DNA from 3 places in the Micromonospora sp. I033 genome. Region 2 is predicted to be linked to each of the others. Evidence: riboswitches for the same ligand, from Rfam matches in the RefSeq annotation. Region 2 holds a riboswitch; each other region holds the start of a gene.
What was found. Region 2 has a riboswitch for cyclic di-AMP ahead of ACW0Q9_RS08380 (C40 family peptidase). Riboswitches for the same ligand answer to the same signal wherever they lie in the genome.

Region 1 (7,251 bases), on a different contig from region 2:
GTGGCGTCCTCTCCGGGGCCGAGATCCGGCTGCTGACCGGGGCGTACCGGAGCCTGGGCGCCGAGGGGCCGACCATCGCCGACGTGGCGCTGCTGGACGAGCTGGACGCGCTGCTCGGCCGGCCGGTGCAGCGGGCGAAGCCGAAGCGGGACCCGTTCCAGCTGGCCGGCGGCGTCCGCGAGCTGAGCACGTTCGCCGACCGGCAGCGGGCCGCCCGGGCCGCAGCCCGGGAGCGCCCCGAGGACTACCGCGACTACGCCCACGTGGTGGTCGACGAGTCGCAGGACGTCTCGCCGATGCAGTGGCGGATGATCGGCCGGCGGGGCCGGCTGGCCTCCTGGACGGTGGTGGGCGACCCGGCGCAGACCGCCTGGACCGGCGACCCGCAGGAGCTGGCGCGGGCCCGGGACCAGGCGCTGGGCCGGCGCCGCCGGCACCGGTACGAGCTGACCACCAACTACCGCAACTCGGCCGAGATCTTCGCGGTGGCGGCCGCGGAGATCCACCGCGTGCACCCGGACCTCGCCCTGCCCACCGCGGTCCGCTCCACCGGCGTGGCACCGGTCGAGCGGACCGTGCCCGCCGCCGACCTGGCCGCCGCCACCGCGGCGGCGGCCCGCGCGCTGCTGGCCGAGGTCGAGGGCACGGTGGGGGTGATCACGCCGGTGCCGCGCCGGGACGAGGTGGCCGGCTGGCTGGGTGACCTCGGCGGCCGGCTCCAGGTGGTGACCAGCCTCCAGGCCAAGGGCATGGAGTACGACGGGGTCGTGCTGGTCGCCCCGAGCGAGATCCGGGCCGATCCGGGGTCGGGCGTCCGCACCCTCTACGTGGCGCTCTCCCGGGCCACCCAGCGCCTGACCACGCTCGACCCGGTCGGCTGACGACGGCTCCCCGCCCCCGGCCTTCACTTGCACATATAGCGATGTGAGCATAGATTGAGCCCGGCCGGGGCGACGGACGAGAGGGTGTGGGCGTGGGCGCAGGTCATGACCACAGCGGCGCGGTGGCCAACGCCGCGCACCGCCACCGGGGTCGACTCTGGGGTGCCTTCGCGCTGCTCACCGCCCTGATGGTGGTCGAGGCGGTGGCCGCGTTCGCCACCGGCTCGCTGGCCCTCCTCTCCGACGCCGGGCACATGTTCACCGACGTCCTCGGCATCGGCATGGCGCTCGCCGCGATCACCGCCACCCGGCACGCGGACACCGACCCGCAGCGCACCTTCGGGCTCTACCGGCTGGAGGTGCTGGCCGCGCTGGCCAACGCGGTGCTGCTCGGCGCCGTGGCCGTCTACGTCGTGATCGAGGCGGTACGCCGGTTCGGCGAGCCGCCGGAGGTGCTCGCCGGGCCGATGCTCGCCGTGGCGGTGCTCGGCCTGCTCGCCAACATCGCCGCGTTCGCGCTGCTGCGCGCCGGCGCGGAGGAGAGCATCAACCTGCGGGGGGCGTACCTGGAGGTGCTGGGCGACCTGCTCGGCTCGCTCGGGGTGATCGGCGCCGCCGTGGTCATCGCGGTCACCGACTGGTGGTGGGCCGACCCGCTGGTCGCCGTGGCGATCGGGCTGTTCATCCTGCCGCGTACGTGGCGGCTCGGCCGGGCCGCGGTGCGGATCCTGGTGCAGGCCGCCCCGGAGCACCTCCAGGTGACCGCGGTGCACGACCGGCTGGCCGCGGTGCCCGGCGTCGCCGAGGTGCACGACCTGCACGTCTGGACGCTCACGTCCGGCATGGAGGTGGCCTCGGCACACCTGACCATGGCCCCGGGGGCCGAGGTCGGCGAGGTGCTGGCCGCCGCCCGGGCCGCCCTGCACGAGGACTTCTCGATCGACCACGCGACGTTACAGATCGAACCCGGAGCGTCCCCCGGGGCCTGTGGTGCGGTCGAGTGGTAATTAGGGCAATCTTAAATCCAAGTGGCTATTGTGCACTTATGCCGGTTTTGACCGGGCCACCGGCTCCCACCAGCGGAGCCGGCCCCGGACAGCGCCGGTAGGCTCGGTCGCGGCCTCCGCCGGGCGGCGCCCACCGGCGCCTGCGGTGGCCGGCGCCTAATCGCCCGCAGGGGCGAGCCGGGGAACCACGTTCGTGGGGTGCATCCGCGTCAGCGGTAGGGATCTTCCGTCCCGAACCCGTCAGCTAACCCGGTCGGCGGTTGACGGAAGGACACGTGAATGCCCCCAGTGGCACCTGTACGACGGACGGTCGCCCGGTTGGCGGCCCTGCTCGTCGCGACGCTCGCCCTCGGCGTCGTGACCGCGCCGGTCTCCCCCGCTTCAGCGGGTGCGGTGGCTTCCCCGACCGGCCTGCTCGCCGCCGCACCCGCTTCGGCGGCTTCCCCGACCGGCCTGCTCGCCGCCGCACCCGCTTCGGCGGCTTCCCCGACCGGCCTGCTCGCCGCCGCACCCGGCGACGACGAGGGCGGCACGCCGGCGCTGCGCGCCCAGCTCGACGCGGCCAGCAAGGGCTGGCTGGAGGCGCGGGCCGCGCTCAACCGCTCGGTGACCCGGCAACAGCAGCTCACCGCCCAGCTCAAGACGGTCAACGCCGAGTTGACCGTCCGGGACGCCAAGGTCGGCGAGATCGCCGGGGTGGCGTACCGGGCCGGGCGGATGGGCACGGCCGCGGCCCTGCTCGACAGCAGCAGCCCGCAGGGCTTCATGGACCGCGCGGCGGCGCTGGAGCAGGTGGCCGCGCACGAGGACCGGGTGCTGCGCGACCTGATCGAGACCCGGGACGAGGCCAACCGCACCCAGGCCGCGCTCACCGGCGAGATCCGGGAGCAGCGCAAGCAGGTCGCCGTGATGGCCAAGCGCAAGCAGCAGGCCGAACGCGCCCTGGAGGTGGCGAACGACCGGGCATCGAGCAGCGGCGGCGGCAGCGTGCAGGGCACCTCCTCGGCGAACGCCAAGCCGGCCCCGCGCAACGCCGACGGCTCCTGGCCGCCGGAGTCGTGCAGCGTCAACGACCCGACGCCCGCCGACGGCTGCATCACCCCGCGTACGCTGCACGCGCTCCAGCAGGCCAAGGCGGCCGGCTTCACCCGGTACGTCTCCTGCTACCGGCCCAGCGGCTCGGGCGAGCACCCGAAGGGGCGGGCCTGCGACTTCGCCGCGCAGAAGGACGGCTTCGGCGGCGTGGCCACCGGCGGCGACCGGACCTACGGCAACAACCTCGCCGCCTACTTCGTCCGCAACGCCGACCCGCTCGCCGTCCTCTACGTGATCTGGTACAAGCAGATCTGGCTGCCCAGCAGCGGCTGGAAGGCGTACAGCGGCGGCAACGGCGACCCGTCCAGCGACCACACCAACCACGTGCACCTGTCGGTGTACTGACCGCCCCGGCGGCACCCGGCCTACGCCCCACGACGTACGCCGGGTGTCGCCGCGCGGCCCACGACGCGGCGCCGGCCAGGGCCGAGCATCGGGGGCATGACTGGTCGACTCTCCCCCGCCGGGCGCAAGGCCCTGCTCACCCTGCACCTGGTCACCTCGCTGGGCTGGCTCGGCGCCGACCTGGTGCTGCTCGCCCTCGGCGTGGCCGGGCTGCGCGGGGCCGACCCCGAGGTGGTCTATCCGGCGGCCGCGCTCCTGGTCACCTGGCTGTTCGCCCCGCTGAGCGTGGTGGTCTGGCTGGTCGGGCTGGCCAGTGCGCTGCTCACCCCGTGGGGGCTGCTGCGCTGGCGCTGGGTGCTGGTGAAGTTCGCCGTCACCACGGTGGTGCTCACGCTGGTGCTGCTACTGCTCACCCCGCGGATCCGCCATCTCGGCGAGCTGGCCGGGGCGGCCGACGCCCACCTGCGCGTCGACCTGGTGGTCGCACCGACCGCCTCCAGCACGCTGCTGCTCGTCGTCACCGTGCTGTCCACGTACAAGCCGTGGGGGCGGCTGCGGCCGGCCCGCCCGGCGGCCCGTCGACCGGTGGCCGCCGGACGACCCGGCTGAGTCAGGCCGCCTGCCCCTCCAGGGTGGCGCCGAGCCGGCTGGCCAGCCCGAGGTGCGCCGCCCGGGCCTGCCGGAAGGCGTACCCGAACAGGGGTGCCGGCGCGGAGAGGGTGATCTCCACGTCGATCCGCACCACCCCGTCGGGCTCGTCGCGGAGCCGGGTGTGGTTTCGCACCGTGGTGGCCGGCTGCTGCCGGGCCACGGTGACCACCTCGTCCTCGTTGGCGATCAGCACGTCGGCCTGGTAGGTGACCGGGAAGTGCAGCGGGCCGAGCGCCAGCCGGTCGGTGATGGCGTAGCTGGCGAGCGCGCCCGGGCGGGGCGGCAGTTGCCGGACCCGGACGATCAGCGGATGCAGCTCGCCCTGCCGGCTCAGGTCGCCGAGCAGGGCCACCGCGTGCGCCCGGGTGCACCGGGCCTGCACGGTGTAGCTGAAGCTGTCGCTGCTGAGCAAGCGGTACCCCCTCGCCGTCGTGAGTTCGCACGATCGTCCCGTACGGGAGCCGGGCTGGCAACGGGTCGGAAGTCCCTGGCGGCTACAACGAGGGTGGGGGCGGATCAGGCGCCGGGGAGCACCTCGGGGGTGCTGTCGGCGAACCAGGGCTCGGGCGCGCCGAAGAGGCCGAGCAGGCCGGTCACCCAGAGCTGCCGGTGCACGAACCGGCTCGGCTCGGTGACCACCAGCTTGACGCCGCTGACCTCGCAGGTCTGGAAGCCGGCGACCATGGCGCTGATGCCGACCGAGTCGATGAAGGTGACGAGCCGCATGTTGAGCTCGATCCGGGAGGGGCGGCCCTTGGCGAGCACCTCGGCAATCGCTTCCCGCACCTCGTACGCGGTGTCGACGTCGATCTCCCCACGCGGGGCGATCTGGACGACACCACCCGACAGCACCGACTTCACGATCGACAGGCTCACGCGAGCACCTCCACTCGCCCAACTGGGCGCCTCATCAGTACGCGGGCCGCGACCGAGAGTATTCCTCCGACGGCCTCGGTCGCCACCCCTCGGGATGAGCAATTCGCGGACTGGGCACACCTGGGCATCCCAATCCGGACCTCCGGGCTCCTATTTCCCTGCGGCGCGGATCCCAACCGGTCGATCGACCGGTCCGGTCCCGGCCGATCCGCCGACCCAGGGTAGCGGGCCGGCGCTCGCCCGGGTGGCACCCGACCCCGGCGCGTTCGAGTGGTTCGTCCCACGCGGACCCCGGTCGGTGTCAGCCGCCCCACCCGGGGGTTTGCGCCGGGTCCGGTCGGGGCACTGCTCCGGTGAGCGAACCGTCACGCGCGACGACACGGAGTCCGAACCGGCCGCCGGACTCCGGCACCCCGAGGAGGTAACACGATGTTCGGATCCACCCTGCTGGACCGCCGCAGCAAGCCCGAGCGGGTCGCCGACCAGGCGTGGCAGCACCTGCTCTCCGCCGTCGGCACCGCCGGCGACAGCGTGCGGGACGCCGCCCGCTCGGCCCGCCGCAACTCCTCCGGCCTCGCCGACGACGCCACCGACCTGGTCGGGTCCGCCGCCGAGGAGGCCCGCCGCCGGGCCAGCCTCGCCTTCGACGCGCTCGCCGGCCGCCGGCCGGCGCTGCCCTGGACGCTGCTGATCGCCGCGGCGCTGGCCGGCGCGGCGATCGGCTGGGCCGCCGGCACCGCCGCGCGGGCCGCCGGCAGCCGGGAGCGGGATGTCGACGAGATCGAGTTCGTGGACGTCGACCGCCCCAACTCCCCCGCCGGCCTCGACGGCTGAACCCGACGCGACGGTGGCCGCCCCCGGACGTCGGGGACGGCCACCGTCGTGTGTGCGGTGTGCTCAGCGGGCGGTGCAGGAGGGCGTCGGGGCGCGGTTCGCGCCCGGGTAGGTGCCGGTGAAGCCGACCGTGGTGACCCCGCCGACGCCGAGGTTGCCGTTCCAGCCGGCGTCCCGGACCGTCACGGCCGAGCCGGTCTGCGTGTACGACCCGTTCCAGAGCTGGGTGATCCGCTGGCCGTCCGGGAAGGTCCAGGTGACCGTCCACCCGGCGATCGGGGCGGTGCCGGAGTTGCGCACCGTCACCTCGCCCTGGAAGCCGCCCGGCCAGGAGTTCGTCACCGCGTACGTGGCCGTGCAGCCGCCACCGGTGGGCGACGGGCTGGGCGAGGTCGGCGTCGGGCTGGGCGAGGTCGGCGACGGGCTCGCCGAGGTGGGCGTCGGGCTCGGCGTGCCGCCGAGCCGGTCCGCGACCAGGATGCCCCGGCCGTTGGTGCCCAGGTAGACCCGGCCGTGGACCCGCGGGTCGCCGGTGAGCGCCTCGCCCGCGTTGCCGTACTGGTGCTGGTCGTCGTTGATCCGCACCCAGGCCGCGCCGGCGTTGTCCGAGCGGTAGACGCCGTGCCTGCCGTCCACGGTGCCCACGGTGAACAGCGCCGGGTACGTCTGCCCGGGCGCCGCCTTGCCGAACCCCACGTTGACCGTCGAGGTGACGCCCGCCAGCTTGGTGAAGCTCGCGCCGGAGTCGGTGGAGTGCCACAGCCCGCCCTCGCCGGCCAGCCAGACGTCACCCTCCCGGCCCGGCACGGCCTTGACCTTGGCCCCGCTCGTCGGCAGGCCGCTCGCCGCGGTGGCGCTGAAGCTCGCGCCGCCGTTGGTGCTGACGTGGAACTTCCCGCCGCTGACGCCGTAGAACGTGTTCGGGTTGACCCGGTCGGACTCCACGACGGCGTTGGCCGGGATGCCGGTCGCGGCGGTCCACGAGGTGCCGAAGCCGACCGAGCGGACCACCTGCTGGCCGGCGTCCCCGGGTGCCCAGACGAACTGGCTGCCGTCGGCGGAGGCGGCCACCGTGCCGCCGCTGTTGATGCCGGACGGCTCGCTGCCCTGGAACCAGTTCGCCCCGCCGTCGGTGGAGAACGCCACGTGGCTGTCGTTGGGGCGATCGGCGTCGGTGAAGTTGCCGGCCCGGACCAGCACCGCCGGCTTGGCCTCGGCGTAGTCGAGGCTGGTGGTGCTGGTGAAGACCGGCTGGGTGAACATCATCGGCGGCACCGCGGCCAGGTCGGCGTGGCGGAAACCGCCGATGTCCCCGAGCGCGCTGAGCAGCGGCGCGCCCGAGGGCGGGCTGACCAGGTCGAGCACCGCCGTCTCCTCCAGCCCCCTCACCATCGGCCGGATGGTGACCTGGCCGCCGGTGTCCCATTTCGTCAGGTCGGTGGTGCCGTAGACGGTGGCGCCGGTGCCGTACATCATCCGGTTGCTGTCGAACGGGTCGATCTCCAGCGACTCGTTCATCCAGCCCAGCTTCGGGCTCTCCTCCGGCGGGGACGGATTGGTGC
Region 2 (6,660 bases):
GGCGCCCGGCGGTCGGTTGCAAAGGAGTCCGTGCCGGTGGCAACCATGCCCCCTCATCGTCACGCCCCGAGCCAGCCGCCCGGCCGACCGGCCGGGCTCCACCGGGTGGTACGCCGTCTCCTCACCGTGGTCGCCGCCGTCGCGGTCGGCGCCGGACTGTTGACGGCCCCGGCGCACGCGGCCCCGTCGGTGGACGAGATCGACGCGCAGATCGACAAGCAGTGGGAGCAGTTGGAGCCCACCATCGAGCAGTACAACAAGGTGCGTGCCCAGCTCAAGGTCAACAAGAAGAAGTCGGCCGACCTCGAGAAGAAGATGGTGCCGCTCGAACTGGAGTCGGCGCTGGCCATGAACAAGGTCGGTGACATCGCGGCCCGCTACTACATCCAGGGCCCGTCGCAGGATCTCGGCGCGCTGCTGGTGAACACCAAGCCCGGCACGCTCGCCGAGCAGTTGGTCATCCTCGACCGGCTCGCCGACGACCAGCGCCGGCAGATCGCCGGCGTGCTCGCCGTGCGGGACAAGTACAACCGGCAGAAGCAGAAGCTGGACGCGCTGATCGCCACCGAGATCAAGCAGAGCAACGAGCTGGCGGCGAAGAAGAAGCAGATCGACTCCGAGATCAAGCGGCTGACGGCGATGCTGCCGGTGACCTCGATCCGTCCGGAGGGCTGCCCGGCCATCGACGGTGTGGTGAGCAGCGCGGCGCGGACCGCGATCAAGACGGCGTGCCTCCAGGTCGGTGACCCGTACGTCTGGGGCGCCACCGGCCCGAACTCGTTCGACTGCTCCGGCCTCACCCAGTACGCCTACAAGGCGGCGGGCATCTCGCTCACCCACTTCACCGGCGCGCAGTGGAACGAGGGCAGGAAGATCTCGTCCAGCGACGCCCGACCGGGCGACCTGGTCTTCTTCTACAGCGACCTGCACCATGTCGGGCTCTACCTGGGCAACGGGTTGATGGTGCACGCACCCCGCACCGGTAAACCGGTCCAGGTCAGCAAGGTCTCCTACATGCCGGTCGCCGGCTACCGCAGGCCCTACTGACCCTCCCTGAGCAGCACGAAGGCCCCCGGTCCACGCGGACCGGGGGCCTTCGTCGTCGGGACCGTCAGCTCGGCGAGCCGATCGCCGACGGCAGGATCAGCACGTCGTCGAGGTTCGCGTACATGATCCGGTGGCCGAACTGGATCTGCACGTACCGGGTCTCGCCGCGGACCACGGTCCGGTCGTCCGGGGCGGAGCCGTCGAAGGAGACCGCCCGGTAGTACTCGCTCGGCAGCACGCCGCCGAGCGCGTACCGCTGGCCGGCCGGGAAGGTGTACTGGAGCGGGGAGACGCCCTGGAAGGGGATGGTGGCCGGGTAGGCCTCCTTCTCCGGGTAGGCGCGGCCGTACACCGGGATGGTGGTCTTCCCGGGCTTGGGCGTCACCACGAAGCCCGCCGACCACTTGGCGGTGGGCGCCGAGGCCGGGTTGAGGAACCAGGCCTTCTGCCCGAGGTACCAGATCGCCGTCCAGTCACCCTGCACGTCGGCCAGGGCGTACGTCTGACCGGCCGAGGCGCGGGCGCCGTGGTCGGAGATGTACATGGTGTCCGGCGTGCCGTCCGGCCGCAGACCGCGGTCGTTGACCAGCGGGGCGGTCGTGCTCGGCGCGGTGTGCAGGACCACCGCGGACGAGCCGCGCAGCGGACAAGGGGCGGCCGGCGGCGGCGGAGTGGGGACGCCCGGCGGCTGCCGGTTGCAGCCGATGAAGGCCGGCTGGTTGGTGGCGAAGTCGGGGTCGATGGTGACCAGCCCGGTGTGCGCGGTCCCGGTGGACCGGAACGGCGCCTTCATCAGGTCGAAGTAGTGCGACCAGTCCCAGTACGGGCCCGGGTCCCAGTGCATCCCCGCCACGTTGCCGGCGACCGTGCCGGGGACGTTGTCGTGGCCGATGATGTGCTGCCGGTCCAGCGGGATCTGGAACTTCAGCGCCAGGTGCCGGACCAGCTTGGCGGAGGCCCGGTACATCGCCTCGGTGTACCAGGTGCCGTGCCCGGCGAAGCCCTCGTGCTCCAGGCCGATGGACTTGGCGTTGACGTACCAGTTGCCGGCGTGCCACCCGACGTCCTTGGCCTTGATGTGCTGGGCCACGTACCCGTCCACCGACCGCAGCGTGTAGTGCCAGCCCAGGTAGTCGGCCCGCTGCACCAGGTCGACGCTCGGGCGGAAGTAGCCCTCGGTGTCGTGGATGACGATGTACTCGATCTTCTGCTGGGCCGGCCGGTTGCCGATGTCGTGGTTGCCGTAGTCCCAGGTGCCCGTCTTGGGGATGTAGTACTCCGCGTACGGCGCGGGGATCCACTCGCAGGCGAGCCGCACCGGGCACTCCAGGCCGTCCGGCCGCTCGGCGCGGCGCAGCCCCAGCCTGTGCAGCCCGGACTGGTCCGGCGTCACCGCCGTGGCGGCGAGCGTCACCCGCTGGCCGTCGTCCGTGGTCCGGGCCGCGCCGAGGCCGAGCTGGTCGTAGACCTCGTCGGCGAACGCCGCCGCCGCGTCCTCGGTGTCCGCGCCGGAGTAGCGGGCCACCGCGCCGTACCAGGCCGCCGGGTCGGTGCCGGCGCCGACCGGCGCACCCAGCTCCTTCTGGTACGAGGCGAGCAGCGCCGCCCCGCCCCGGATGTTGGCGGCCGGGTCGGTCCGCAGCGTCTCCTCGCCGAGACCGGTGAGCGCCGCGGCGGCGTCGAGCGTCTGCAGGGACGCCTGCGGCAGCACGTCCTCGGCCGGTGCGGCCGCGATGGCCGGGTCGAGGGTGAGCGGGCGCGAGTCGTCGCCCCGCGGGTCCTCGTCCTCGTCGACGTGGCCGCTGGCCGGGGCCGAGAGGACGTGCTGGGCGTCGGTGAGGTGCATCGGGCCGTAGCCGCCGCTGGTGCTCGGCTGGCCCGGGTGGGTGTCCCAGCGCGACTCCAGGTACGAGACGCCGAGCAGGACGCTCTGCGGCACGCCGTACTCCGCCGCGGCGGCGGCGTACTGCTCCTGGCGGTCGGTGGCGGGTTGGGCGGTGAGCGGTTCGGCGGCCACCGGTCCGGTCGTCACCAGCGCGGTGGCGGCCGCGACGGCGGCTGCCAGCAGCATCCGTCTGCCCGACGGTGGGGGTGAGAGGTGCATCGAACCTCCAGACAGGGATGGGGGTCACTGCGTCCTCACCCTCACCCCACGCACCCCCCGGGTCAATACCTTTCCGATAGGTAATCTCACGTGAAAAAATCCTTCGGGTACGGAGTGTCACGGCGGCTCGGGTTGCGGATCGATAACGGGCGTCTCTACTCTGGTCAATCGTCGGCCGCCAGTTTCACCGTCCAACCCGGGTGGTGACGGTCCGACACCGCCGAGTCGCCTCCGGGCGAGCCGGGGACCCAGGTAACTGGGGTGAATCCGCAGCCACTGCGGTAGGGCGGCTCCCTTCCCGCCCGAACCCGTCAGCTAACCCGGTAGGCGGGCAGGAAGAAGGAGTACGGAAGCCCGGTGGCACACCATGCCCCGCGGCCACCGTCCGGCCGGTCGGTCGACCGGTCCACGGCTGCGCCGCGTTCCCGCTGGTCCCGCTGCACCACCGCCCTCGCCGCCCTGGTCGGCACCGCCGTCGTCCTGACCGGCGGCGCCACGGCGGCCCACGCCGAGCCGTCGGTCGCCGAGATCGAGCGCCAGATCGACCAGGACTGGAACAAGCTCGAACCGATCATCGAACAGGTCAACGCCACCCGCGAGCAGCTCGCCGCCAAGCGGAAGCAGGCCGCCGCGCTCGCCAAGCAGATCGCCCCGCTCGAGGCCCGGGTGGACGCCGCCCTCGGTCAGGTGGGTGGCCTCGCCGCCGACGCGTACAAGGGCGACAACAACCTCTCCACCGTCAACGCGCTGCTGGGCAGCCGGTCGCCGAGTGAACTGGTGGACGGCCTCGCTCTGCTCGACCGTTTCGCGAGCCGTCAGCAGAAGCAGGTGCAGGCGGTCGCCGAGCTGCGCGACGAACTGGCCGCCAAGAAGCAGCCACTCGACAAGATGATCACCGAGCTGGCCCGCACCGAGGCCCAGCTCGCGGCGAAGAAGAAGCAGATCGACGCCGAGATCGTCAAGCTCCAGAAGCTCCGGCTCAAGGTCTACGGCAACGGCGGCGGCGGTCCGCTGCGCCCCGCGCCCTGCCCCGCCGGCTACCCCGGTGGCCCGGCCGGCGTCGCGGTCAAGTTCGCCTGCGCCCAGATCGGCAAGATCTACGTCTGGGGCGCCGCCGGCCCGGACCACTACGACTGCTCGGGGCTCACCATGGCGGCCTGGGCCAAGGCCGGCGTCTCGCTGCCGCACAACGCCCGGCAGCAGCACGACGTGACCAGGCGGGTGAGCCGGAGCGAGCTGCGGGCCGGCGACCTCGTCTTCTACTACAGCGACCTGCACCACGTCGCCATGTACGTGGGCGACGGCTGGGTGGTGCACGCCTCCCAGTCCGGCAAGCCGATCACGATGAAACGCGTCGACGACGGCCAGATCAACAGCTACGGCCGCCCGGGCTGACCGGTCCGCAGGGGCTCCCGCGTCGCGGGGGCCCCTGCGCCGTTCGTGGCGTCCCTCAGCGGGTCGGCCAGGTGCGCCAGTTCTGCCACGACCGGCTCGGGGTCGGCCCCCGCTGCCCCTGGTAGCGCGACCCGTAGACCGCCGAGCCGTACGGATGCTCGGCCGGCGACGAGAGCCGGAAGATGCAGAGCTGGCCGATCTTCATGCCCGGCCAGAGCGTGATCGGCAGGTTCGCCACGTTGGACAGCTCCAGCGTGACGTGCCCCGAGAAGCCCGGGTCGATGAAGCCGGCCGTGGAGTGGGTGAGCAGGCCGAGTCGGCCCAGTGAGCTCTTGCCCTCCAGGCGCCCGGCGAGCTGGTCGCCCAGCGAGATGACCTCCAGCGTGGAGGCGAGCACGAACTCGCCCGGGTGCAGCACGAACGGCTGGCCCTCGGGCACCTCCACCATCGAGGTGAGGTCGTCCTGCTGCACGGCCGGGTCGATGTGCGTGTAGAGATGGTTGTTGAAGACCCGGAACAGCCGGTCCAGACGTACGTCGATGCTGGACGGTTGCACCAGCGTGGGCTCGAAGGGCTCCAGCGCGAGCGTGCCCGCCTTGATCTCGGAGACCAGGTCGCGGTCGGAGAGCAGCATCGGAACACCATAGCGACCGGTACGGGTGACCTGCGTGTCGGACTACATCTTCGTACATGTGTTCGATAGAATGTCCGCATGGCTTCCTGGTCCGAATTCGCCGCCGACGAGCCCCGACTCGCCGACGAGATCCGCCTCCTGTTGCAGCAGTACGGGCCGGGTTTCGGCTACCTCGCCACGGTCCGCGCCGACGGCGGCCCGCGGGTGCACCCGGTCTCCCCGGTCATCACCGACGACGGGCTCTGGTGCTTCGTCATCGACTCACCCAAGCGCCGCGACCTCGAACGCGACGGCCGCTACGCGCTGCACTCGTTCCCGCCCGAGGAGAGCGACGACGAGGCCTACGTGGCCGGCCGGGCCCGCCCGGTGACCGACCCGGCGACGGTGGCCCGGGTGGCCCGGATCGGCCGGGCCGCACCGCAGGGCGACTGGCGGCTGTTCGAGTTCACCGTCGACGTGGCGATGCTGACCCGGCGCGACCAGGTGGCCCGCCCCGGTGGCGGCCGGCCGGAGGTGCGGGTCTGGCTCGACCCGAGGGCGACCGCCCCGGCCCGGCGGGACCCGCTCGCCCCGGAGGGCCGGCGCGGCCGGCACGGCTTTGACACCCGCCGCCCGGCGGCCTGACCCCGAAAGGCCGGTGCCGGCCCCGTCCGAGGACGGGACCGGCACCGGCTCGTGGTGCGGGACGGTCAGGCCGCGCGGTAGGCGTTCCACGCGGTCAGCATGCGGCTCGCCTGACCAGCGGTGAACTGGTACATGCACGAGTCGTAGGTGTAGTCCATGAAGTTGGTGATCGGGTCCAGGCCGGCGGTGGTGCAGGTGTCCCGACCGGTCGGGCACTCGAAGGCCGGCGACGCCTCGGCCGGGGTGTCGGAGACGCTGTCGCCCGAGCCGGAGCACCCGCCCTGGAAGGTGTGGTAGAGGTTCAGCCAGTGGCCGATCTCGTGGGTGCCGGTGTCGCCCTGGTTGTAGTTGGTCGCGGTGCCACCCGGCAGCGACTCGCTCAGCACGACCACGCCGTCCATGCTGTTCAGCTTGCGCTGGGGGAAGGTGGCCCAGCCGAGCAGGTCGTCGCTCAGCTCGCCCAGGTACATGTTGAGGGTGTTCTTGCCGCCCTCGCGCAGCGAGGTCTTCATCGAGCGCTCGGCCGAGGAACCCTGGACGATCGGGTACCAGGCCGGGTTGGTCACCCGGTTGATCTTGGCGAGCTGGAAGCTGAAGGCGGTGGGGGCGCCGCCGGTGGCACCGCTGTAGGCCTGGTTGAGCACGCTGATCTGCGAGGTGATCAGGGAGTCCGGGATGTTGCCGCCGGCCCGGGTGCTGTCGCGCTGGATGACGTGGACGACGACGGGGATGGTCACCGTGGCCAGCGGGGTCGCCCCGGCGCCGGCGCGGAAGTTGGCCCGCTCACGCAGCGCCGCGGCCAGGTCGGCGTCACGCTCGCGGACCTGCTTGGCGGTCAGCTCGTTCGGGTCCAGCT
Region 3 (7,251 bases), on a different contig from region 2:
CCGTCACCACCACCCCCGTCCCCTCGGTCTGGCTCTCCTGCTCGTCGCGGTCACCGCCCTGGCCGTGCCCGCCCCGGCCACGGCGGCCGGCCTGCCGTACCAGGACCCGACGCTGCCCGTCGCCACCCGCGTCGCCGACCTGCTCGCCCGGATGACCCTGGACGAGAAGCTCGGCCAGATGACCCAGGCCGAGCGCGGCTCGGTCACCGCGAGCGACCTCACCACGTACCGGCTCGGGTCGGTCCTCTCCGGCGGCGGCTCCGCGCCCACGCCGAACACCGCCGCGTCCTGGGCCGACATGTACGACGGCTTCCAGCGCGCCGCCCTCGCCACCCCGCTCGGCATCCCGATGATCTACGGCGTCGACGCCGTCCACGGGCACAACAACGTGTACGGGGCGACCATCTTCCCGCACAACATCGGCCTCGGCGCGACCCGCGACCCGGCCCTGGTGCAGCAGATCGGCCAGGCCGTCGCCGAGGAGATCACCGGCACCGGCGTGGACTGGAACTTCGCCCCCTGCCTCTGCGTGGCCCGCAACGACCGGTGGGGCCGCACCTACGAGTCATTCGGCGAAACCCCGGACCTGCCGTCGAACCTGTCCACGCTGATCACCGGCCTGCAGGGCGGCACCCTCGGCGGACCCACCTCGGTGCTCGCCACCGCCAAGCACTACGTCGGCGACGGCGGCACCACCGGCGGCGACGACCAGGGAAACACGCAGCTCAGCGAGGCCGAGCTGCGGGCCGTCCACCTGCCGCCGTTCCAGGCGGCCGTGCAGCGCGGGGTCGGCTCGGTGATGATCTCCTACAGCAGCTGGAACGGCGTGAAGCTGCACGGCCACCAGTACCTGATCACCAACGTCCTCAAGGGAGAGCTGGGCTTCTCCGGGTTCGTCGTCTCCGACTGGAACGGCATCGACCAGATCGACGGCGCCGCCGGCTTCACGGCGGCCGAGGTCAGCACGGCCATCAACGCCGGCATCGACATGGTGATGGTGCCCACGGCCTGGAAGACCTTCCTCAGCACCCTGCGGGCCGAGGTGCAGAACGGGCACGTGCCGATGAGCCGGATCGACGACGCCAACCGGCGCATCCTCACCAAGAAGTTCGAGCTGGGCCTCTTCGAGCGGCCGTACACCGACCGGAGCTGGACCCCGACGGTCGGCGGCGCCGCGCACCGGGCCCTGGCCCGGCAGGCCGTCCGCCAGTCGCAGGTGCTGCTGAAGAACACCGGCGGCGTCCTGCCGTTGGCCCGGGACAACAACAAGATCTTCGTGGCCGGCAAGAGCGCCGACAACATCGGCAACGCCAGCGGCGGCTGGACGATCTCCTGGCAGGGCTCGTCGGGGGCGGTCACCCCCGGCACCACCATCCTGCAGGGCATCCGTGCCGCGGTGGGTCCGACCACGACGGTCACCTACAACCAGCGCGGCACCGGCGTCGACGGCACCTACCGGGCCGCGATCGCCGTGGTCGGCGAGACACCGTACGCCGAGGGCCAGGGCGACCGGACCGGCAGCATGAGCCTGGACCGGGACGACCTGCGGACCATCGCGACGCTGCGGAACGCGGGCGTGCCGGTGATCGTGGTGCTGGTCTCCGGCCGGCCCATGGACGTCTCGGCCGAACTGCCGAGGTGGGACGCGCTGCTGGCCGCCTGGCTTCCCGGCACCGAGGGCGGCGGCGTGGCCGATGTCCTCTTCGGCGGGTACGCGCCGACCGGCAAACTGCCGATGACCTGGATGAACTCGGCCAGCCAGCAGCCGATCAACGCCGGCGACGGGCAGGTCCCGCTCTTCCCGCAGGGTTACGGCCTCACGTACTGAGCCGCCACTCATAAGGCACTTTCGGACGGTGCGCAACTCGGACGGCGTCCCCTTCGCCCGGCCGGGTGAAGAACTTCACAAGAGGTGGGCGACCGGTCGAAACCGTTCCTAACGTCGTATCCGTTCGCGATCGCGGACACCACGGGCCGGCAACGCCTAATCCCGCCGCCGGCCTGGTGGTACCTGGACCTCGGGCGGGAGCGGGGGACCCACACGTTCCTCGGTGCACGACACCTCGGGGTGAAGCCGCCTCCGGCGGCCGGGCTCCTCGGCCCGAACCCGACAGCTCACCTCGTCGGCGTGGAGGAAATCCACATGGCAAGTGAACACGTCGCCCGTCACCGACGGGCCGCGCGGCGGCGCACCGCCGTCGGGGCGCTCGTCGTCGGCGCCGCCACCGGCGCCGCCGCCCTCCTCGGCCCCGCCGCCCCGGCCAGCGCCGCCGGCGTGAACTGGGACGCCATCGCGCAGTGCGAGTCCGGCGGCAACTGGCACATCAACACCGGCAACGGCTACTACGGCGGGCTGCAGTTCTCCCGGAGCACCTGGAACGGCTACGGCGGCCAGAAGTACGCCAGCCGGGCCGACCTGGCCAGCCGCGGCGAGCAGATCGCCATCGCCGAGAAGGTCCTCGACGGGCAGGGCATCGGTGCCTGGCCGGTCTGCGGCAAGAAGGGCGGCTCCACCAAGAAGTACGCCAGCAGGGACTCGGGCTCGACGAAGTCCAAGAAGAAGGCCACCTCGAAGCGGTCGTCGCACGGCGACCGGCCGTCCGCCACCCGCAGCGAGCGGCGCACCGCGCCGAGCACCGGCGGTGCCGGCAGCTACCTGGTCCGGCCCGGGGACACCCTCTCCGGGATCGCCGACGCGAAGAACGTCGCCGGCGGTTGGCACGCCCTCTACGAGCGCAACAAGGGCGTGGTCGGCGACGACCCGGGACTGATCTTCCCGGGCCAGCGGCTGCGCCTGCGCTGAGCCCCCGGATCCGGTCCTGTGCGGGCCGGATCCACCGCACCCGAACGCCCGGCCGGGTCCCCGGCCGGGCGTTCGGTTCCGTCGGGGCCGGTTGCTATCGTCACGGTGCTCGGAAAGACGTGAAGAAAGCGCGGATATGACCAACGACCCGTTCTCCGCGGCCGCGAGCCTCGACGAGCTGCTGACCAGGACCCAACAGGCGCTGTCCGCGATGCGGTCCCGGGCCGCCGAGCACGCCGACGGCGCGCCGGCCGAGTTGCTCCGGGCCGAGGGCGCCGCGGCCGGCGGCCGGATCCGTGCCGTCGCCGTCCAGGGTGGCCGGCTGGAGTCCGTCACCGTCGACCCCGAGCTGGCCCAGGAGTCCATGGAGGCCGTCTGCGGGCACCTGGTGGCGGCCGTGAACGCCGCCCTCACCGAGCTGGACGCCCGGGTCAGCGCCTCGGCCCAGGCCGACGTGGACGCGCTCGCCGCGCGGCTCGGCGGCCTGCCCGAGCAGTCCGCGCGGGACATGGAGCGGTTCGGCCGGGCCATGGAGGGCGTCGCGGCCCGGATCCGCCGCGACGGCGCCGGCTCCGGCGCGGCCCGCCCGGCCTGACCGCCGCCCCGGACCGCGCTCCCGGACCCGCTCCGAGCCCCGGCGGAGACGACGGAGCGGCCGGCCGTCGGGAGGACGACGACCGGCCGCTCCGGTGTGGTCAGCTCAGGGTGACCGCGGTGTCGTCGACGACGAAGGAGGTCTGCAGGGAGCTGTCCTCCACGCCGCTGAACGAGATGGTGGCGGTGGTGCCGGCCAGCGACGAGATGTCGAAGGACCGCTGCACGTAGCCGGTGGCCTTGTTGAGGTTGGAGTAGGTGGCCAGGGTGGTGCTGCCCGCCTTCACGGTCAGCTTGTCGTACGCCGTGGTGGTGGTCGACTCCGCGCTGTCGATGTGCAGCCAGAAGCTCAGCGTCGCCCGGCAGCCGGCCGGAATGGTCACCGACTGGGTGAGGGTGTCGGTGTGCGTCGAGCCGTAGCCGTCGAGCCACGCCTTGTAGGAGCCGCCGTGCGCCGCCTGGGCGGTGTCGTTGGTGATGACGCCGGAGCTGGCGCTCCAGCTCACGTTGCCGGACTCGAAGCCGGGGTTGGCCAGCTTGTTGCCGGTGCAGCTGCCCGACGGCGGGGTGGTCGTGGTGGTCGGCGTCGGCGTCGGCGTGCCCGTGCAGGTCGGCTCACCGGTCTGCGCCGGCACGCTGACCGCGGTCCAGGCGGCCTTGACCGTGTTGAACTCGGTGCAGCTGGTCGGGTAGAGGTTCTTCGCCGCCTGCAGCGTCCAGACCCGGTACTTCAGGTACGACGAGGACGAGGTCTTCAGCAGCATCGCGTTGTACATGATCTTCATGGCCTTCTGGATGCCCAGGCCGGTCACGCTGCTGCCGTTGCAGGTGGAGCTGGCCGGCTGGCCGTTGGTCGGGCTGCTGCCGTTGGCCAGCAGGTAGAACCAGTGGTTGCCCGGGCCGGCCGCGGCGTGCACCTCGGTGCCCGGGATGCTGCTGGAGTAGCAGTTCGGGTCGCCCAGCGCCGACGGGTTGTACATGTTGCGGATCGGGCCGTTGCCGACCAGGTTGACCTTCTCGCCGACCAGGAAGTCGGGGGCGTCGTAGGTCGAGGGCTCGTTGGCGAACCACTCGGTGGCCGCGCCGAAGGTGTCGGCGACGAACTCCTGGGTGCCGGCGCCGGAGATGCCGCCCGGGGTGTGGTCGTCGATGCCGTGGCCGATCTCGTGGGCCACCACGTCGAGCGAGCTGATCCACTGGCCCGAGGTGTTCTTGCCGATCTGGACCTGGGTGCCGTCGTAGTAGGCGTTCTGGTCGTTCAGGCCCACCCGGATCGGCCAGTAGCCGCCGTTGCCGTCGGCGCCGTTGCGGCCCAGCCACTGGGCCAGCATCTTGTGCTCGGTCTGCGCCGCGAACAGCGCGTCGACGCAGCCGGTCTCCTTGTTGGTGGCGGTGCCGTTGCCCCAGACGTCGTCGGAGCCGCTGAACGTCGTGTTGGTGGCGGCGTCCTGGCAGCTCAGGTTGGTGACGGTCGGGTCCTTCATGGAGTACGTGCCGCCGGACTGCGTGGTGTTCAGGGTCAGCGGGCTGGGGCCGTTCCACGCCCCGGTGCCGGTGCCGTGCACGATGCGCTCCTGCTTGCGCAGCACCGCGCCGGTGCGGGCGTCGACGTCGACGGTGAGCCGGCTCGGGCCCTCGGCGTCGGTGCCGCGCACCGTGGTCTCCCAGGCCAGCGCCGGCTCGGCGCCGAGGGTGTAGACGACCAGGGTGGTGCCCTCGACGGTGCTGACCGTCTTGAGCTGGGCGCGCGCGGTCTTCGCCGCGACGGCCGAGGTCAGCTTCGGCGTGGTGGCGAGGCTGCCGATGGCCCGCTGCTGCGCGACCGAGGCGTACTTCAGGTTGCCGGCCGGGTCGGTGGCCAGCACGAAGTCACCGCCGACCACGGGCAGGCCCTTGTAGGTGCGCTCGTAGGGCACGTACTGGGTGCCCTCGGAGGAGATGACCGGCTTCTGCACGAACGCGTCGTCCGCGCTGGCGTGCAGGTAGGCGGGACCGGGCGGCGCGGCCTGCACGGCCGCGGCGGTGCCGGCGGCGATCAGACCGGCCGCCGCCGCGCCGGAGAGCGCGACGAGGCGAGGTGAGAGCTTCAAGGGGGTTCGCTCCTGTTCCTAGGCGCGCCGCACGGAGCCCGGTGGGGACGGGCGGCGCGGGTGTGGCGAGGCGGGATGACGGCCGATCTCCGAGGCTGCCGGCGTGGCCCCGGTTCGACAGATCGACCGTCGGCGAGCCGCCGGGGTGGGCGATTCGCTGGGGGCACGATCACACGGGCCAGGGCCGGGATCAATGGGTGACCCGGGCAACCGACGCCCCGCGGTCACCCCGCCGTCGCCGCGAATTCAGGAAGCCATGATCTTCAATAGGTCCTGATCAGGCCGAATGTTCGCCGCAGTGGACGGCGCCCCGCCCGATCTGCGTGGCTTGCCGCTCCGTGCTCATGGCGCACATTGACTCTCGTCGAGATGTTGGCGGTCCGGCACCCTCCGGTCCGGCGGGCGGGGGCGCCGGTAGGAATCTGCCGACCACTTTCGTCTGCGCCGTAGAAAAGTAGCCAATGGACAGACGAAAGCTATGGACAGGCTGAGAGGAAGTCAGTAGGGTCGGTTCCTGTCAATATGTTTCGTCGAGGTGAACTACCGGCACGGTAGCCCTCGGCGGTGGGCCCTCCGGGCGGCGCAACACGTCCGCGGACCACGACCGGCCAGCCATGGCCACCCCGGGTCGACGCCACCACGGCGGCCGCGCCTCACCGGCCGACCGATGTCCGTACCGACCAACCCCATCAGCTCCGCGGCACCGCCGTGCGCGACGACCGTCGTCGGCCCGGTGGCGCTCCATCATCCACATCGGACGACCGTGGCCCGCGGCCACGGCCGGGGATCCCGTGCGGCCAGGGGAGGGGTCGCGCGGACCACGCCGGCACGTCAGCTCCGCCGATCGACCCACCGACGCACGCTGCTCCCGCACCGTGAAAGAGGAACCCATGAACGCACATCCAGCGCGGAACCGGCGCTCCGCCGGCCGGCTCCGGAGACCGGTGGCCGCCCTCGCCACGGTGGCGCTGCTGCTGACCACCGGGCTCACCTCGTCCCCGGCCAGCGCGCGGCCGACCGACCCGGAACGCCCCGCGCCGGCCGCCGCCGCGGCCCCGTTGCAGGCCCAGGTGCTCACCTGGACGGCGGGGGACAACTTCCTCGCCTACCGGTCGGCCCCCACCACGGCGGTCGCCGGACCGACCACCCTCGTCTTCGAGAACAGCGCGGCCACCGGCAACACCACCGGCATGCAGCACACCCTGACCTTCGAGACCTCCGACCCCCGGTACAACAGCGACGTCGACGTGAACATCCTGGCCGATCCGACGGACGCCAACGGGGGGCGTTGGACGGTCGACGTGGTGCTCTCCCCGGGCACCTACCGCTACTTCTGCGCCATCCCGGGCCACGGCGGCATGACCGGCCTGCTGGTCGTCGACGACGGCGGCTCGGACACCACGGCCCCGACGGTCACCGCGGCGGTGACCGGGGACAAGGACCCCAACGGCGCGTACGTGGGCGGCGCGACGGTCACCCTCACCGCCGCCGACACCGGCTCCGGCGTCGACCGGGTCGAGTACGCCCTGGACGGCGGCGCGTACGGCACGTACGCGGCGCCGGTGACGGTGAACCAGCCGGGGCAGCACACGCTGAGCTACCGGGCCACCGACAAGGCGGGCAACACCTCGTCGCCGCAGCAGGTGTCGTTCACCGTGGTCGAACCGCCACCGACGGACACCACCGCGCCGACCGTGACCGCGGCGGTGACCGGGCAGCGGGACACCGCGGGGGCGTACCTGGGCAGCGCCACCGTCACCCTGA

Region 1: linked by a shared signal. The riboswitch ahead of ACW0Q9_RS21615 (coiled-coil domain-containing protein) and the one ahead of ACW0Q9_RS08380 (C40 family peptidase) in region 2 are both predicted to bind cyclic di-AMP.
Region 3: linked by a shared signal. The riboswitch ahead of ACW0Q9_RS11270 (transglycosylase family protein) and the one ahead of ACW0Q9_RS08380 (C40 family peptidase) in region 2 are both predicted to bind cyclic di-AMP.

Annotation. Positions count from the first base shown of each region.
Region 1 covers NZ_JBSSLX010000147.1:3,346-10,596, reverse strand. The annotation lists gene ACW0Q9_RS21625 (HelD family protein) at 1-881, shown strand, start outside; gene ACW0Q9_RS21620 (cation diffusion facilitator family transporter) at 974-1,888, shown strand; cyclic di-AMP (ydaO/yuaA leader) riboswitch at 2,032-2,162, shown strand; gene ACW0Q9_RS21615 (coiled-coil domain-containing protein) at 2,168-3,328, shown strand; gene ACW0Q9_RS21610 (hypothetical protein) at 3,425-3,937, shown strand; gene ACW0Q9_RS21605 (SRPBCC family protein) at 3,939-4,391, opposite strand; gene ACW0Q9_RS21600 (STAS domain-containing protein) at 4,496-4,855, opposite strand; gene ACW0Q9_RS21595 (hypothetical protein) at 5,285-5,689, shown strand; gene ACW0Q9_RS21590 (cellulose binding domain-containing protein) at 5,753-7,251, opposite strand, start outside.
Region 2 covers NZ_JBSSLX010000032.1:7,130-13,789, forward strand. The annotation lists gene ACW0Q9_RS08370 (C40 family peptidase) at 31-1,047, shown strand; gene ACW0Q9_RS08375 (N-acetylmuramoyl-L-alanine amidase) at 1,112-3,118, opposite strand; cyclic di-AMP (ydaO/yuaA leader) riboswitch at 3,360-3,495, shown strand; gene ACW0Q9_RS08380 (C40 family peptidase) at 3,509-4,546, shown strand; gene dcd (dCTP deaminase) at 4,602-5,180, opposite strand; gene ACW0Q9_RS08390 (pyridoxamine 5'-phosphate oxidase family protein) at 5,259-5,804, shown strand; gene ACW0Q9_RS08395 (zinc metalloprotease) at 5,870-6,660, opposite strand, start outside.
Region 3 covers NZ_JBSSLX010000048.1:5,822-13,072, forward strand. The annotation lists gene ACW0Q9_RS11265 (glycoside hydrolase family 3 protein) at 1-1,828, shown strand, start outside; cyclic di-AMP (ydaO/yuaA leader) riboswitch at 1,982-2,138, shown strand; gene ACW0Q9_RS11270 (transglycosylase family protein) at 2,144-2,803, shown strand; gene ACW0Q9_RS11275 (YbaB/EbfC family nucleoid-associated protein) at 2,940-3,398, shown strand; gene ACW0Q9_RS11280 (M4 family metallopeptidase) at 3,499-5,487, opposite strand; gene ACW0Q9_RS11285 (OmpL47-type beta-barrel domain-containing protein) at 6,378-7,251, shown strand, end outside.